Linked DNA regions of Halorhodospira halochloris. The protein of the gene in region 1 interacts with the protein of each later gene in a pairwise test. Links are inferred from orthologs where the notes say so. Each region holds a gene or a part of one and is shown on either strand. Other genes may lie near its edges. The genes, in order: HH1059_RS09925, secB and lysA.

What was found.
Region 2: the proteins of HH1059_RS09925 (region 1) and secB interact in binary tests that used the Escherichia coli proteins (3 or more experiments, as listed by UniProt). The link is inferred for Halorhodospira halochloris from one-to-one orthologs.
Region 3: the proteins of HH1059_RS09925 (region 1) and lysA interact in binary tests that used the Escherichia coli proteins (3 or more experiments, as listed by UniProt). The link is inferred for Halorhodospira halochloris from one-to-one orthologs.

Annotation. Positions count from the first base shown.
Region 1 is NZ_AP017372.2:2,197,424-2,203,189, forward strand. Bases 1,376-4,196 are described here. They hold HH1059_RS09925 (response regulator transcription factor), read right to left. Parts: upstream 3,246-4,196; coding sequence 2,505-3,245; downstream 1,376-2,504. Other genes in these bases: HH1059_RS09920 (ATP-binding protein), read right to left, coding at 1,376-2,187; HH1059_RS09930 (DNA gyrase subunit A family protein), read right to left, coding at 3,481-3,909; HH1059_RS09935 (pyruvate carboxylase), read right to left, coding at 4,131-4,196. Outside these bases: HH1059_RS09915 (PAS domain S-box protein), read left to right, coding at 1-574; more of HH1059_RS09920, read right to left, coding at 841-1,375; more of HH1059_RS09935, read right to left, coding at 4,197-5,766. UniProt on the Escherichia coli protein: Response regulator member of the two-component regulatory system CpxA/CpxR which responds to envelope stress response by activating expression of downstream genes including cpxP, degP, dsbA and ppiA.
Region 2 is NZ_AP017372.2:15,158-20,958, forward strand. The notes cover bases 1,117-3,972. They hold secB (protein-export chaperone SecB), read right to left. Parts: upstream 2,864-3,972; coding sequence 2,369-2,863; downstream 1,117-2,368. Other genes in these bases: glnG (nitrogen regulation protein NR(I)), read left to right, coding at 1,117-1,361; HH1059_RS00070 (NAD(P)H-dependent glycerol-3-phosphate dehydrogenase), read right to left, coding at 1,368-2,360; HH1059_RS00080 (rhodanese-like domain-containing protein), read right to left, coding at 2,906-3,349; HH1059_RS00085 (murein hydrolase activator EnvC family protein), read left to right, coding at 3,522-3,972. In the rest of the region: more of glnG, read left to right, coding at 1-1,116; more of HH1059_RS00085, read left to right, coding at 3,973-4,676; HH1059_RS00090 (S41 family peptidase), read left to right, coding at 4,722-5,801. UniProt on the Escherichia coli protein: One of the proteins required for the normal export of some preproteins out of the cell cytoplasm. It is a molecular chaperone that binds to a subset of precursor proteins, maintaining them in a translocation-competent state.
Region 3 is NZ_AP017372.2:27,332-33,166, forward strand. What follows is about bases 1,729-4,618. They hold lysA (diaminopimelate decarboxylase), read right to left. Parts: upstream 3,859-4,618; coding sequence 2,599-3,858; downstream 1,729-2,598. Other genes in these bases: HH1059_RS00130 (DUF484 family protein), read right to left, coding at 1,729-1,755; dapF (diaminopimelate epimerase), read right to left, coding at 1,763-2,593; HH1059_RS12975 (hypothetical protein), read right to left, coding at 3,855-3,992; tal (transaldolase), read left to right, coding at 4,144-4,618. Outside these bases: tyrosine recombinase XerC, read left to right, coding at 49-996; more of HH1059_RS00130, read right to left, coding at 1,033-1,728; more of tal, read left to right, coding at 4,619-5,247; HH1059_RS00150 (symmetrical bis(5'-nucleosyl)-tetraphosphatase), read left to right, coding at 5,265-5,835. UniProt on the Escherichia coli protein: Specifically catalyzes the decarboxylation of meso-diaminopimelate (meso-DAP) to L-lysine. Is not active against the DD- or LL-isomers of diaminopimelate.

The DNA.
Region 1 (5,766 bases):
GGCTATTAGTCGGCAGCTGGTTAATTTAATGGGTGGGGAAATATGGCTTCACAGCACCCCCGGCCAAGGATCGACCTTTTTCTTTACCGCCGAGCTTCCCGAGGATGAATCTGAGCCCGCAGTTGATCCTGCTCAAACTGCACCTGAATCTGCCAACGGAGCTCCTGCTGATAGGGAGAATGTTGCTGGCACGCGGGTGCTGGTCGCCGAGGATGAGCCGACTAATATCCTGCTGATCCAGGCGTTACTAGAGCGCTGCGGGGCGGAGGCCACAGTGGCCGAAAATGGTCAGGAGGCGCTTGATATATGGCAGCAGGCTGAGCAGGAGTTCGATTTGATCCTGCTCGATATGCAGATGCCGATACTCGATGGAGCACAGACGGTAAAATCACTTCGTGAAGCTGAAGTAGCACAAAACCGAGTCTATACGCCGGTAGCCATGCTCTCTGCGCACGCCAGCACAGAGGTTCGTGAGCAGTGTTTGCAAAGCGGTGCCGATACCTATATGACGAAGCCAGTACGCTTAGATTCGCTTACTGATCTGCTCAGTTGGGCAAAGCGCAGGCAGAGATAACGCCGAAAGGTGAAAACATAACCAATACGGGGGAACCTCTAAAAACTTCGCCGGCGCCACCATCCGCCCCGGTGTGGAGGTCTTGACGCCAGGGATGGCGCCATGAAGCCTCCAGGGATGGATTCACGGCGTCCTCCCCACCGGGGCTGATGGTGGCGCCAGCGAAGTTTTTAGAGGCACCCACGGGGGATAGAGATAGAAAAATTGAATTTTCCATGCTTCTCGAAGATGCCGTTATTCAAGCTCATTGGCTGAGCACCGAAGGCTCAACTTGCAGGACCTTTAAGGGGCAGCCAAAACCTAACCTCAAGACCTCCTTGCGGACGGTTGTGAGCAGCGACGCTCCCTCCATGGGCTTGAACTGCTCGCCGGACGATAGCCAGCCCCAAACCGCAGCTACCAGAATCACGCTCGCGAGCCGCGGATAAGCGGACAAATGGCTCAAACAAATCGTTCAGCCGCTCTTCAGAAACCCCCGGGCCGCTGTCAATAACGCTCACCCAGATGCCATCTTGATCCCGTTGCCAGGCAACATTTATTACCCCGCCAGCAGGGGTATAGCGCAACGCATTACGCAACACATTCTCTAAGGCCGAACGCAGCAGGTGCCGATCACCGGTTATCTGGAGGTGCGGACCATCCTCCTTGAGCACATTACAACCACTAGCCTGGGCCTCGAACTGAGCATCTTCACAAACCTGGCCTATCAGCTCATGCAGATCAACACTCTCCATGTTTGACGCACCTGCGCCACTCTCTAATCGTGCCAGAGTCAGCAACTGACCGATGAGCTGATCCATGCGCTCGATATCATTTTCCATCTTTGCCAACGCATTGCTATCGCCGCTTGTCTCCCGGCGTGCCAATTCAAGGGCTACCTGCAAGCGCGATAGTGGCGAGCGTAGTTCATGCGATATATCCCTAAGCAACCGATTCTGCGCCTCAACAAGGGACTCCAGCCGTTCGGCCATGGCGTTGAAATCACGCCCCAGGGCGGCTATCTCATCACCCCCGCGCTCTACCACCGGCACGCGGGCGTGTAGATCGCCCGAGGCCAGGGCCTGGCTCGCCCGGCGCAATCGGCGCAGTGGACGACTTAGGTAGGCAGCCAAGCCTCCTGCTAATCCTCCGGTAACCGCCAAGGCAATGACCGCCCGCAACCAAACCGGTAGACCGCCTAGCCCCTCCACCGGATGCAGCGCGATCAGATAGAAATCATGCGCACCGGCAAAATCAACTACGACCCTTTTGTAGAGCATGCCGTTAAGGCGGCCACGATCTTCGGCGGTATCGAGCAATATTTCCCGATCCTGTTGACTGAGCCCCCGCAACATGCGCCTCTGCATCCCCCGGGTAGCCAGCTCATCCTGGCCCAACAAGACAAAACGCAGCTTTTGATCGCGACTCAAAGAGCGCAGATAGCCGTGCACAGCTCCCCAGCCACCCTCCTCGGCGTAGAGGTTGCTGATTTCTTCAGCAACCTGCTCTAGTTCAGCTTGCGAAGGCAGGCTGCTCGCAGGAGCCCAATGGTGCCAACTGACCACAAATGCGCCAGCTATAATGATCCCTGTTAACCAGAGCCAGAGGAAGAGTTTAAGGAAGAGACTGCCCATTAATTACTCATCTATGCGATTTCTTTCAAGAACTTCTAGCTCGAAGCCATTTTGTTTCCCGGTTCGGAGGTCATGGCAACAGGGATGGCACCATAAAAACTCTAGGGTGCCTATAAAAACTTCGCCGGCGCCACCACCCGCCCCGGTGTGGAGGTCTTGGCGCCAGGGATGGCGCCATGAAGCCTCCAGGGATGGATTCACGGCGTCCTCCACACCGGGGCGGGTGGTGGCGCCGGCGAAGTTTTAGAGGTGCCCTCTAGGGATGGATTCACGGCGTCCTCCACACCAGGACAGTTGAATAGCACCGTAGAAAATTATTAGAGGCTCGCCCCGGGGGAGTGTTTATATGTGCCCTTACCAGAGACATACTGATAGCCTACCCCACGCACCGTCTTGATCCGCTCACTGCCATCATCAAACGGACCCAACTTGCGGCGCAGGTTGCTGATGTGCCAATCGATGCTGCGATCGTAGGGGGTTAAGGGCCTATTTAAGGCCTCACGACTGAGCTTATCCTTATCCACGGCCTGCCCTACCCGGCGCAGCAGGCAGGCGAGAAGATCCAGCTCCGCATCTGTCAGTTCAAGCGGGGTTATCGCAGCCGATTCGCAACCGCGCAAGGTTGCACGCCGCTGGCCTAAATCAAGGCACAGGTCACCGACCTGTAACTGCTCCGCGGAAGATGCCACCTCAGACTGCGTACGGCGCAACAGCGCCCGCAGCCGAGCCACTAGGACGCGCGGATTACAGGGCTTAGGCAGGTAGTCGTCGGCCCCGAGTTCGAGCCCCACGACGGTATCGACATCATCTCCCCGGGCAGTAAGCATGAGTACCGGTTGATCGTGATGACTCTGGCGCAGTCGCCGCAACACCTCAAAGCCATCGTATACCGGCAGCATTATGTCCAGAACTATTATATCCGGTCCTGCAGTATCGACCTTCTCCAGGGCCTTCTGACCATCGTAAGCAGTAACCACTTCAAACCCATCGCCAGTTAGATAATCACTAAGCATGGCGGTCAATTCTTGGTCATCATCGACAAGCAGAATCCGGGTCAAATTTGCTTTTCCTCGTTATAGGGACCTCAAAAGCTCTCCCGGAGCCACTTAACTGCCCCGTTGTTGCCCCGGTGTAGAGGTCTTGGCGCCAAGGATGGCGCCATGAAGCCTCCAGGGATGGATTCACGGCGCCATCCACACCGGGTCAGTTGAGTGGCTCCGGGAGAGCTTTTGAGGTTCCATTATGGGCTCTTTGCTATAAAACCGGACTGCTTAACAGCTTATCTCACTCTCTTTAGTTTCCACGACCCGAGCCATCTCGGCCTGGCTCGCCTCGGCCCGATTCACCCCTGCCGAACTCGCCTCGGCCTGAATCACTTCGATTGTTCGAACCGCTTCGGCTATCTCCTCGCCAATCTCCTCCACCTCCTTGACGCAAACGCTGTTCAGCACTTTCACGGAGATCTAAAAATTTCTCAAGCTGTTCGCCGGTGAGGACCTCTTTCATCTCTTCATGCATCTTATCGAGATGCCGATTGCGTATCTCAAGCAACTTATCGCGCTGCTCATCGCTCAGATCAAGGCGCTGAATTATCCGTTCCTGCATAGCGCCCCTCTCCCAGCTCTGCTCAAGCTCACCTTTGCTGTCAGAAGCCAAGACTGACGGGCTAAAGAGAGCCGCTGTAAGGCACAATATACCAGTAGAAAGGATTTGTTTACGCATAGCTAGCCACCTCCAGACAACAGTACAGCCAAGAACACTACTGTCGCGCTAAATTTCTACAGCGCTTAGTGGACAATTTACGCTGTCTGGATGTTAGTTTGGGTAGCCGCTATGCAAGTTTTTGTAAGGGGGATCAAAGTAACATTTAGGCCAGCCGAGCGTTGATCGGCTAAAAGCCGATGTCCAAGTTGGTAGGTCAGCACCAAAAGGCACCGACCCCCCTATTCTGCGAACTCAATCAGCAGATCCTTGGCTTCGATCTGACTGCCAGGCTGCACATGCACAGCCTTTATCTCTCCATCGCGCTCGGCGTGCAGACCCATCTCCATCTTCATCGCCTCGATGGTCAGCAGTAGATCCCCGGCCTTGACTCTCTGCCCCGGGGTCGCGGCCACCGCAGCCACCACTCCCGGCGTGGGGGCACCCACATGGGCTGGATTATCTGATTCAGCCTTGGGGGTCTGCACCACCTGAGCCTTAGCCTTGCTATCCGCCACATGGACGGTACGGGGCTGGCCGTTCAGCTCAAAGAAGACACGACGATTACCGTCGTCACCCGGCTCGCTAACGGTCATCAGCCGGATCTCCAGCGTCTTGCCGTACTCTATGTCGACGCTGATCTCCTCGCCCGGCTCCATGCCGTAGAAGAAGTTGCGCGTCGGCAGGGCGCTCACCGGACCATAGCGCTGAGAACGCCGCATGTACTCGGTAAAGACCTTCGGGTACATCAGGTAACCGTTGAGATCCTCATCGTCAATTTCGGCACCGTCGAGCGCCTCACTCGCCTGCTGCCGGGCCTCTTCCAGATCTAGCGGCTCGAGGTACTTGCCAGGGCGATCTTGCAACGGCTGCTCACCTTTGAGAACTTTCTGCTGGATGCCTTGCGGCCAACCGCCGGGCGGCTGCCCCAAATTACCGCGCAGCATGTCGATTACCGAATCCGGGAAGTTCACATCTACTGCCGGGTCTTCGACCTGCTCACGCGTTATCCCCTGGCTCACCATCATCAGCGCCATATCACCCACCACTTTAGAGGAGGGGGTAACCTTTACGATGTCACCGAAGATTTGGTTAGCGTCGGCATAGGCCTGCGCCACCTCATGCCAGCGCTCCTCCAGCCCCAATGAACGAGCCTGCGCCTTGAGGTTGGTGAACTGCCCACCCGGCATCTCGTGGAGGTAGACCTCGGACGACGGCGACTGCTGGCCGGTCTCGAAGGCGGCGTAGTGGGCTCGCACTTGCTCCCAGTAGTTGGAGATCGCGCGCACATTCTCCATGTCGAAGCCGGTATCTCGCTCGGTGTGCCGCAACGCCTCGACTATGGAACCGAAGACCGGCTGCGAGGTGTTACCGGAGAAGGAATCCATGGCCACGTCGGCCACATCTACGCCAACATCGGCCGCCGCAAGAATAGTGGCGCCAGCAATGCCGCTGGTGTCGTGGGTGTGAAAGTGGATCGGCAGCCCCACCTCCTCTTTGAGCGCCGGGAATAGCACCCGCGCCGCCTCCGGCTTGAGCAGTCCGGCCATATCCTTGACCCCAAGCATGTGGGCGCCGGCATCGCGCAGCTCTTTGCCCATCTTGACGTAATACTTGAGATCGTATTTGGCCCGCCCAGGATCGAGGATATCGCCGGTGTAGCAAATCGTCCCCTCACACACCTTGCCGGTCTCCAGCACAGCGTCCATAGCCTCACGCATGTTCTCGACCCAGTTAAGGCTATCGAAGACGCGAAAGATGTCGACGCCGCTTGCTGCGGCCTGGTGGACGAAGGCGCGCACGACATTATCCGGATAGTTGGTGTAGCCGACACCGTTGGAGCCGCGCAGCAGCATCTGCGTCATCACATTCGGCATC
Region 2 (5,801 bases), 2.2 Mb from region 1 along the record:
TGCCGGCAGCACTGATAACTGATATCCGCATGCCGGGAACCGATGGACATGAATTGCTAGCGCGGACTCGTGCCCAGTGTCCCGAGTTACCGGTTATAGTAATCACCGCCTACTCTGACCTTGATGCCGCGGTTAGCTCTTATGAGGGCGGCGCCTTCGAGTATTTACCCAAGCCATTTGATGTTGGTGAAGCAGTTGATCTGATCCACCGCGCCGTAGCTAGCCGTCAACCCAGTCAGCACCGAGCTGAGCAGCCAGAAGCCACAACCGAGATACTCGGTGAGGCTACGGCGATGCAGGAGGTCTTTCGGGCCATTGGTCGGTTGTCGCGCTCCAGTGTGACTGTACTGATAAACGGTGAATCGGGCACTGGCAAGGAGCTGGTTGCTAGGGCACTGCACCGACACAGCCCACGCTCTAGCGGTCCATTTGTAGCCCTAAACATGGCTGCCATACCGCACGATCTGATGGAATCCGAACTGTTTGGCCACGAGAAGGGCGCTTTTACCGGTGCACAGCAAACCCGTCGAGGTCGTTTTGAACAAGCTGATGGTGGCACGTTATTCCTAGACGAGATCGGAGATATGCCAGCCGATCTGCAGACTCGGCTGCTACGAGTGCTGGCTGATGGACAGTTTTATCGGGTCGGCTCGCATACGGCTATGCAGGTAGATGTGCGCATAATAGCTGCGACCCATCAAGATATGGATAAACGTGTCGCTGCCGGATTGTTCCGGGAAGATCTATACCATCGGCTCAACGTTATCCGTATCCAACTCCCTGCCTTGCGCCAACGCCGTGAAGATATCCCGCTGTTAGCCAAACACTTCTTAGCAACTGCAGCCCAAGAGCTAAATGTTGAGCCGAAGGTGCTCAATCCAGTTGTTGAGAAAATGCTTATGGAGCTGGATTGGCCAGGTAACGTCAGGCAGCTTGAGAATACTTGCCGGTGGTTGACAGTTATGGCGAGCGGTCAGGAAGTAGTCCCTGAAGATCTTCCTGCGCAACTGCGCGACTCCGGCCGCAATAGTTGCCAACATGCCGAACAAGAATCGTCTCAGCAACTAGATGCTGCCAACCACGCCAGTCATAAATCTGAGCCAGATGACTATGCAGGCAATGACGAACTCACCACCAATAGCGATGACTGGACGCGACCACTAGCCTTATGGGCTGAAAAAACCCTAGCGAACGGCAATCACCATATACTCGATGACGCCTTACCTAAATTGGAAAGGACTCTAATCAACGCGGCATTAGCCTATACTCAAGGCCATCGCCAAGAGGCGGCCCGACTACTAGGTTGGGGACGCAACACTTTGACGCGCAAGATAAAAGAGCTAAACATAGGAGAAAATTAGATACCCTTATACCTCAGCCTTAGGCGTCCTCTCCATAAGTTCAGTTACTGCACGTGCAGGGTCTATGGCCCCACTAACCAGACGATAAACACATGAACAGATGGGCATTTCTATAGCATAGCGCGCTGCTAAGGAGTAGAGTTCAGCGGCAGTGCGTGCCCCCTCAACAGTACTACCTACTACCTCAAGGGCTTCATCAATAGCCGCTCCTCGGCCGAGCGCCAGCCCGAAACGACGATTGCGGGACTGATCATCGGTACAGGTCAACAACAAATCACCGAGACCGGCAAGGCCGATTAGGGTGCGCGGATCAGCACCTAAGGCCGCGCCTAGCCGAGTGATTTCAGCCATTCCGCGGGTCACCAAGGCAGCCCGGGCGTTAGCTCCGAGGCCCATACCATCACTGACTCCAGTTGCTACGGCTAAGACATTCTTAACCGCACCGCCGAGCTCGACGCCGACCATATCGGGGTTGGTGTATAGGCGAAAACGCTCGCAGTGAAACGCATCAACCATCTGCGCAGCAAAATCATCACTGCTCGCTGCTACGGTCATGGCAGCTGGTAGACCTTGCCCTACCTCAGCAGCAAATGTTGGACCGGAGAGCACAGCGATTTGGGGCTCGGGGGTTATCTCCTGTTCAACGATGCCGTGCAAAAACCCGCCCGAATCGGCATCTAGCCCCTTCGTAGCCCATGCTACACGCTGCGGCCTGAAAGGTGCTAGCCGGCGTATAGTAGCGCGAAAGGCTACACTGGGGGTAGCAACAAGGATCCAGTCGCTGCCCGTAATGGCAGCAGCGAAATCAGCGGTTGGCTCAATGGTGTCAGGCAGAGGACATCCAGGCAGGTGACGCCGATTCTCACGATCGATGACCATCGCTTGGACATGATCGGCATCGCGCGCCCAGAGCCTGACCTCGTGTTGATTGTCTCCTAAGACCTTCGCTAGAGCACTGCCCCACGCTCCAGCGCCGAGTACAGCTATTCTATCTACCAAGGTAGCCCCTACTGTTGGGTGGCTTGCTGACGTTGTTGTTGGTAAAGCGCTTCGAAATTTACCGGAGCCAGTAACAGTTGAGGGAAACCGCCTTTAACTACAAGATCATTTATTGCCTCACGGGCAAAAGGAAAAAGTTGCCCCGGGCAGAACGCGCCCAGAACGCGATCAAGTTCCTGGTTCGTAAACCCCTCCAGGCGAAATACTCCACCCTGCTTAACCTCACATAGATAGGCCGTTTGCTCATTGTTCTTAGCTGTAACGGTGACAGTTAGGAGGACATCGTAGGTATTCTCATCTAAGTTTTTGGCTCTAGAACCGAGTTCTACATCGACCTGCGGCTTCCACTCAGACCGAAAGGCCTCAGGTGTGTTGGGAGCCTCAAAAGAGACATCGCTTAGATAGACTTTAGCTATCTGAAATCTTTGTTGCTGGGCATCCTGGCCACCTGCTGCTGTTGCGGAGGAATCCTTGCCGTTACCGTTAGTATTATCTTCAGCCATTTTTGATAATCCCTGACGAGTCTTGAGAGTTTGAAATGATGCTTAGCCCTTGGATTTGACATCTTCAAGTGGATACCCGGCATTAACCCAGGCGTTGAGACCGCGTTTAAGGCGATAAATTTTAGTGAACCCCTTCTTGCGAAGCTTCCTGCCCATTTTTGCGGCCTCTTTGCCGCTCTCGTCATATACAATAAGGGGTGAGTCTTCGGCGACCTGCTTGCGGAGTCTGGTCAGCAATTGCTCAATCTCCGCCTCGGGCATGTGAAAGGCCTGGGGCAAGTGTCCTTTATCGTATTCGCGGCGGGCACGTATATCGATAAACTGAGCCGATTCGCGGTTATAAAGGCGAGTGGCTTGTTCGGCGTCGATAGGTTTAACGCCACTGTACCAGTGGAACAGCTCGCCACCTATCCAGTAGATGAGGATAAGTAGGAAGGCGAAGGTCATACCCCAATTGGTCAGTGCGAAATCGATAAACTCTTCCATAGGTTAGCGGTGCCTCATCCTCAACAAAGTATCTGTGTATAGCTCAATTCTAACATTGAAAGGTTACGGGCTGGCTCAGCTACTTGAACATAGGGCATGATACCAGCAGGTTTGCCTTGCTGCAGGCTCGATTGCAGCTACGACTATTAAGTAGGAGCAAATGCCGCGCAGAATGTGGACAAAAGCATACTCTTGCACGATACGCCCAATACCTCTGATGGCATTTCTGCTCGCATTAGCAGCGCCCGGCCATGGCGCTGAGTACGATAGCGAGCGTGAGCATCTTGAGCAATTGCGGCAACAGCTCGAGGAGGTCGAACAGCAATTAGCTGAGGACCGGGCAGAGCGTGATGAAGTTGATGAACAGTTGCAGCGTCTTGACCGCAAGGTCAATCAGAGTGTTGAGCGCCTCCAGCAGTTACGTCGCCAACGTGCATCGCTGCGAGAGAGTATAGAAGAGCTTGAACAAGATTATCGGCAAGAGCAAGAAAGGCTCAGCGAGCAGCGCCAGGCACTACGTGAACAGATAGTAGCCGCATATGCAGCTGGCGAAGATGCGCAGTTGAAAATGCTACTAAATGAGACTGATCCAGGAACCGCGCAACGCCTGCTGGCCTACTATGACTACTTCCACGAGGCTCGTACCGAGCGCATCGAAGATCTGCTCGAGCAGATAAGCAGCCTTATCGATATGCGCCGTGAACTAAACGCGGAAAGAAGTGAGCTGCTAGCTCTCGAAGAGAGCGTAACTGATGAGCGTGATAATCTGCGCGAGAAGCGCGCTCAGCGCGATCGCTATCGCCAGGAACTTGAGCAAAGGATTGCCGAACGGGGACGCTCAGCTCAACAACTTGAGGCCGACGTAGCTGAACAGGAGTCGCTGCTTGAAGAGCTACGCCAACGTTTGGAAGACATTCCCGAAGATTTAGACATAGACAATTTAGCTGAGGCTCGAGGCAGTCTCCCGTGGCCAGTGGAGGGTGATGTCGAGGCCGAATTCGGCGAATCGCGTGGCGGTGGATTGGAGCGCACCGGAATTATAATTAGCGCTTCTCGCGAGTCTGAGGTAGTTGCCGTCGGTCCGGGCCGGGTTGTTTTCAGTGATTGGTTGCGTGGTCTCGGATTGCTAGTCATTATTGACCATGGCGAAGGATTTATGACTCTTTATGGCCATAATGAAGCTCTCTACGTTGAATTAGGCGATTGGATCAATGCAGGTGATCGCATCGCGACTGTAGGCAGCAGCGGAGCTCGGCAAGCCCCTGGCCTCTATTTCGAGATACGCCGTGGGGATGAGCCGCAGAATCCGATAACATGGTTACGCTAGTGGGTCATTAGCAGATTGAATAGTTCATAACCCTAAGGAGCTACAATGCATAAGCTGCGTTCCAGCTGGCTCGCCCTAATCATCGCGACTGCTTTTTTAAGCGGCTGCTTCAGCTTAAACGGCTTGGGAACAGCTCAGGCAGAAGATAATTCACAGGAGCTTTTCGAGACATCTGAGAAGCTCCCCATGGCTGAGCTGGAGCTGCTTACTGAGGTATACGGGCGTATCAAGCGGGATTATGTCGATGAAATAGAAGATGAAAAACTCTTCAAGGCGGCTATCCGTGGAATGCTAAATGAGCTAGATGCCCATACCAGTTATCTAGACGATGAGGAATTGGAAAAACTGCGCGAAGGCACGCGCGGTGAATTCGGTGGCATAGGGCTGGAACTGAGCAGCGATAATGGATTTGTTCAAGTTGTCGCCCCGATCGACGAGACGCCGGCTAGCAAAGCTGGGCTCAAAACAGGGGATATTATAACTAGGGTTAACGGCGAATCGGTCCGCGGTATTGGGATAAACCGTATAGTCAATAAACTCCGGGGTGAGCCGGGGACGAAGGTGAGTCTGACGATCGTCCGCGAAGGTGCTGCCGAACCGCTCTCATTTGAGCTAGAGAGAGACATAATCAAGATCCAGAGCGTGCGCTCCAAGACGCTTACTCCAGGTTACGCCTACGTACGCATAAGTCAGTTCCAGGAAAGAACTGCTGCAGATCTGCACAAGGCATTGGATGATTTAATCGAAGAAAATGAGGACAAAGGCCTCAAGGGGATGATCCTGGATCTGCGTAATAACCCCGGTGGGGTTCTTAATGCGGCGATATCTGTCAGTGATGCATTCTTAGAAGGTGGCCAGATAGTTTACACTGAAGGCAGGGCTAAGGATTCGCGTGTCGATTTTGATGCTAGCGATCAAGACCGCATCGATGGGACACCATTGGTAGTTCTGATTAATCGAGGTTCTGCCTCAGGCTCAGAGATAGTCGCAGGTTCATTACAGGATCGCGATAGGGCGATCATCATGGGACAAACAAGCTTCGGTAAAGGATCTGTGCAAAGTGTAGTGCCCCTTCTAGGTGGGCCAGCAATGAAGCTTACTACCGCCCGCTACTACACCCCCACA
Region 3 (5,835 bases), 2.2 Mb from region 1 along the record:
TCTGTAGCACCATTGAGAGATCCGCTGTTGATATGGGTAATCTATAAGATGAGTTGTTTATTGGAAGAAGATTGGCTGACCCGCTTTGAAACTCACCTAGCTACTGAGAGGCGACTGGCAGAGCTGACTCAAAAAAATTACCAAAGAGACCTTAAGGCGTTCATGAAGTTTTGTGCCGAGCGCGAGGTCGCTTCTTGGAGTAGCGTGAGCGACGCGCTAGTAAGAACGTTTATAGCCCAAGGGCGCCGTCAGGGTTTGGGTTCTGCAAGCCTTGCTCGGCGCTTGGCCGCACTTCGCTCGTTCTTCCGCTTCCTGATCAGAGAGGGTGTTCTTAACAGCGACCCTGCCCAAGATATACAGGCACCTAGAGCCAACAAAAGACTGCCCAATACCCTGGATCCAGATGAGGTCGCGGCGCTTCTGGATGGTGGAGTAAAAACCACGACGACTAATCGTGATGCAGATGATGAGCCACTGCTCATGCGTGATCGAGCCATCTATGAGCTAATCTATTCGAGCGGACTACGGCTAAACGAAGTAGTTAGTCTTAACACCGTCGACGTAGATATAGCAGAAGGTGCCGTCAAGGTCTCCGGTAAGGGTGCCAAGGAACGCATAGTTCCAGTAGGTAACTTGGCTATAAGAGCACTCAAGGCTTGGCTACCGGCGCGATCATTAATGGCAGCGGCTGATGAGCGCGCGATGTTCGTAGGTCGTCACGGTAGGCGGTTGGGGGCGCGGAATGTGCAAAAGAGGTTAAACCAACTAGCAGCTATGAATGGAGTACAGCGCCGGGTCCATCCTCACATGCTACGTCACTCGTTTGCCACGCATCTACTCGAATCAAGTGGTGATCTGCGGGCTGTTCAAGAGTTGCTGGGACATGCGAACCTCTCGACTACCCAAATCTACACCCATCTCGATTTCCAACACCTAGCGCAGGTCTACGATAATGCTCACCCGCGAGCCCGCAAAGGGGGCGAGAACGATTCATAAACCACGCTATAACTCTAGGCTATACGTTTAGCCTTTTTATTCATTCAGCTCCGTATTGGTCAACAAACGCTGTAAGGTTACGGCCGCTACCGTGCCTAGTCGACGCAGAAAGACCGTCCCTTGCCCAGCATGGTAGCGCTCAGGATCGCTGCTTCCGATTCCGAGCAGGCCTAAGGTCCTAGTGTCAGTTACTAAAGGAACAACGGCTGCGCTTGCTAATTGTCTCTCAGTTGTAGGAAAGAGGACTTGCTGTTGAGCCGTGCTAATAGCGCCACAGAGCGGTTTTTGACTATCAAAAATCTCTTGTACAGCCTCTAGCTCACTGCTGTCTGCGGCTACCACCTCTGCTATGGAATCGGTGCGTTCTTCTTCCGCCGCAGACAGGACAAGGACTATCCCCACCGCATCTGCCTGAAAGCCCTCTTGCAGCCCAGAGCGCAGACTAGCAACCGCGCTTTGCAAGTCCTCCGCTCGAATAAGCTCTATAGTCAACTCGTGGAGGCGCTCGGCTGTCCCATCGTTATGACGTGCAACGTTGAGTAGTTCATGCAAGCGTTGATTCAAAGATTGATTCTGTTCGCGCAGAACCTTTACCTGGTACTCGATGAGTGATATAGCGTCGCCACACTCATGACGCAGATCAAGTTGATTAAGGATTTGTGGATGCCGAGCAAAAAAGTCTGGATGCTCTGCTAAGTACTCCGCTACATCCGTCTCGTATACCGCTTTTGATTGTTGTTCCGGTGCGCTTTGGCTCACGCCTAACCTATATGTTTATCTCGCCGTGAAAAACCGCGCGCGCCGGCCCGGTCATCATGACCGGTTCACTGTCCGCGCGCCACCCAATCTCAAGTTGTCCACCTGGCAACTCTACATTAACCGTACTGTCAAGTAAGCCGCGCAAGCGCCCGGCCACAACCGCTGCACAGGCACCGGTGCCGCATGCCGGCGTTTCCCCGACCCCTCGTTCATATACACGCAGCATTACACTATCACGGCTTTTGACTTGCATGAATCCCACATTGGTGCGATTGGGAAATCGTGGATGTGCCCCAATAACAGTTCCTAGCTCATGCACAGGGGCTGTAGCGATATCATCAACGACCAAAACGGCATGTGGATTACCCATCGAGACAGCGCTGATGTCAACGCTGCCTGACGTAGTCTCAAGGTTGTAAGTAACCTCCTGAGCAGATGCCCTAAATGGTATCATTTCCGGCTTTAGTAAAGGTGCGCCCATATCCACGGTCACCTTGCCGTCACGGGCAATCTCAACCACATTGATGCCAAGCCCCGTCTCTACATATATCCGGGGACCGCTAACAATCCCTTCGTTTACTAAAAAACGGGCCAAGCAGCGCACGCCGTTACCACAATGCTCGACTTCACTACCATCGGCATTGAATATTCGGTAGCGTACATCTGCGCCGACATCACGCGCGGCTTCAGCTAACAAAACCTGGTCGCACCCCACACCGCGGCGTCGGTCGGATAATAGCTTTATCTGTTCAGCGCTTAGCTTTAGCGGTTGTTGCATGGCATTAAGGACAACAAAATCGTTGCCCAGCGCTTCCATTTTAGTAAAGCGCATAGACACCTATCCTAGTCGCCAACAAAGACCGATTCGCCACGCATCAGGTCGTCCAAGGTTTCACGGCGGCGGATGAGGTGGGTATGGGAGCCGTCTACCAATATCTCAGCCGGCCGCGGGCGGCTGTTGTACTGTGAGGCCATTGCAAACCCATAAGCCCCAGCGCAGCGTACAGCAAGTATATCACCAGGCTGTACGGCCAGCTGGCAGTCTGTGGCAAAGACGTCGGCAGACTCACAAATGGGGCCAACTACGTCAATACTGCGCTGGCCATCCTGACGCAGGATAATCGGCTCAATGATATGCTCCGCGTTGTAGAGGGCTGGACGCAGGTAATCATTCATACCAGCGTCAACTACCGCGAACTCGCGCTCCCCGTTTTCTTTAAGGTACTCCACCCGGGTTAGTAAAAGTCCTGCCTCAGCTACTATGGCCCGGCCTGGCTCAAATATTAGCTCTACACCCAGGTTGGCTAACGGCGTACTGACCGCAGCTACATGATTGCGCGGATCGGGGGCCTCTTCGTCGACATAACGGACACCAAGGCCACCGCCGACATCGATGTGGGCGATATTAATACCGCTATCTTGGAGGTGGGCAACAAACTCACCTACTCTTTCAGCTGCCTCGCGCAACGGGCGTGTCGACAGAAGCTGTGAGCCAATGTGAAATGCCACCCCTTTGACAGCCAAACTCGGACTCTGGGCCGCTCGCTTGTAGATGTCCTCTGCCTCAGCCAAAGGGATGCCAAACTTACTTTGGGCGAGCCCTGTGGATATATAAGGATGGGTCTCAGGGTCTATATCGGGGTTAATGCGCAGCGCAATTGGTGCACGGGTACGGCTTTCACTGGCTATTTTCTCAATGCGTTCAAGTTCAGCTGTCGATTCAACATTGAAGCACCGTATGCCAGCGAGCAAGGCACGTCGGATCTCCTGGGCACTCTTACCAACGCCCGAAAAGACAACCCGGCTAGCTTCGCCCCCTGCGCGTAATACGCGAGCAAGTTCGCCGCCAGAGACGATATCAAATCCAGCTCCAAATCTGGCGAGTAATGAGAGCAGAGCAAGATTGCCGTTGGCTTTGACTGCGTAACAAATTGAGCCGCGCTTACCCAAAGCCTCTTTATAGGCCATCAAATTTTCTTGCAACATGGCCCTAGAATAGATGTAGCAGGGCGTATCAAACCGCTTAGCTATATCCTGAATTGAGACTGACTCAGCCTGCAGTTCGCCGTTCTCGTTGCGGTAAAAGCCGTCGGCTACGGTCATTGTGTCTCCTCGGCGTTATCTTCCGGTAAGCGGAGTTCAGCCTTTTGGCCGCAGCCAATCAGGGCTAGAAAGAGTAGAGTCAAACAGGAGTAAATGCCTACCTTGGTTACTTTGCTCAGCCAGAGTTCAGCCACCCTATCCTCCTCTGCAGGGCTGCGCAGCTCGCTTCAAAACTGTTATGACCTCTATGCGGGCCATTATAGCCTCTATATCAGGTTTTGAGCTATCAATAGCCGAAGTTATACTTACTATACCAATGCATGATAAATAAACGACGGCAGACAAATGAACGATAATCCACTCTTAGGCTTACATGGAATCGGCCAGAGCGTCTGGTTCGACAATATTCACCGGGGGATGCTCCCCGACGAGTTGCAGAATATGTGTCAGCGCGATGGTCTTAGTGGGATAACTTCCAATCCGGCGATTTTTCAGAAGGCAATAGGCAGTGGCAATGACTATGATGAGGCCATTGCAGAATTGATCGCACAGGGTGAAAGCGATCCCGAGCGCATCTATGAACATCTTGCTACAAGTGACATCCGAGATGCTGCAGATGTATTGCACTCCGTATACAAACACAGTGGGGGGGCGGATGGCTTTGTCAGCATAGAGGTCTCCCCCCGGCTAGCCGATGATGTCAGTGGTACTCTTGAGGAAGCAAAGCGGCTGCTCGAGCTCATTGACCGACCCAATGTCATGATCAAAGTACCTGCTACAGAAGCCGGGGTGGCTGCTATAGAAGAGTTAACCGCTTCTGGAGTATCGGTCAACGCCACTCTCCTGTTCTCAACAGCACGCTATCGCCAGGTGGCTCAAGCCTACATTAAAGGCTTGCAAAGAAGAATCGATAGTGGCTCACCGATCGACGGTATAGCTTCTGTAGCTAGTCTGTTCATCAGTCGTATTGACGCTAAAGTTGATCCACAGCTAGAGCAACACGGTGCAGATTACAATGAATTACAAGGCCAAGCTGCTATAGCCAATGCCCGCTGTGCCTACTCTATTTTTAGAGAACTGTTCCACAGCACAGAGTTCGCCGCTCTTCGGCAGCATAGCGCTAACCCACAACGCTTGTTGTGGGCAAGCACTGGAGTTAAAGGCGACAAGTATCCTGCAACGTACTACATAGAAAACCTTGCCGGGCCCGAGACAGTAACAACCATCCCGCCGGCTACCTATGAGGCATACCGTTGCAGCGGCGATCCCGCCCCTCGTTTGCTTGAGGGAATCGATGCGGCGCCTCAGATTATCGGTAGCATCCGCACCGCCGGTGTCGAACTCGATGCTATCCTGGCGGAGTTAGAGCAGCAGGGGGTAGATGCTTTCGTTGAGGCCTACGATGCCCTGCTGCAAGACTTAAGCAACAAACTTAAGACTTTCCAATAACCGAAGGGGTGCCGGCTTTGGCTACTTACGCGATCGGAGATATCCAGGGTTGCCGGGAGCATCTGGAACGCCTTCTTGAGAGCATAAGATTTGATCCTGCCAAGGATATCATCTGGTTTGTCGGTGACTTAGTCAATCGTGGCCCCGACTCTCTTGGGGTTTTGCGACTAGTTCGCAACCAATTACGTGAGCGAGCGATCTGTGTTATCGGCAACCATGACATTCACTTGATGTCGGTCTGGAGTGGCCATGGTCGGCTCAAGAGCTCGGACACCCTGCGTGCCATCCTCAATGCCGATGACGCCGACGATCTAATAGACTGGTTGCGCCACCGTCCGGTTATGCACTTGGATGAAGAGCTCGGCTATGCCATGACCCATGCCGGCGTGCCTCCGGTATGGAGCGTGGCCGAGGCACAGTTGCGTGCTCTAGAGCTAGAAGAAGCGTTGCGTGGCGGGATAGCGTTTGAGGACCTTATGGATAACATCTACGGGAATCTGCCTACGCAATGGTCCGATGAGCTTACTGGCTACGACCGCCTACGCTATATCACTAACGCCTTCACTAGAATGCGCTTTACCGACTCGA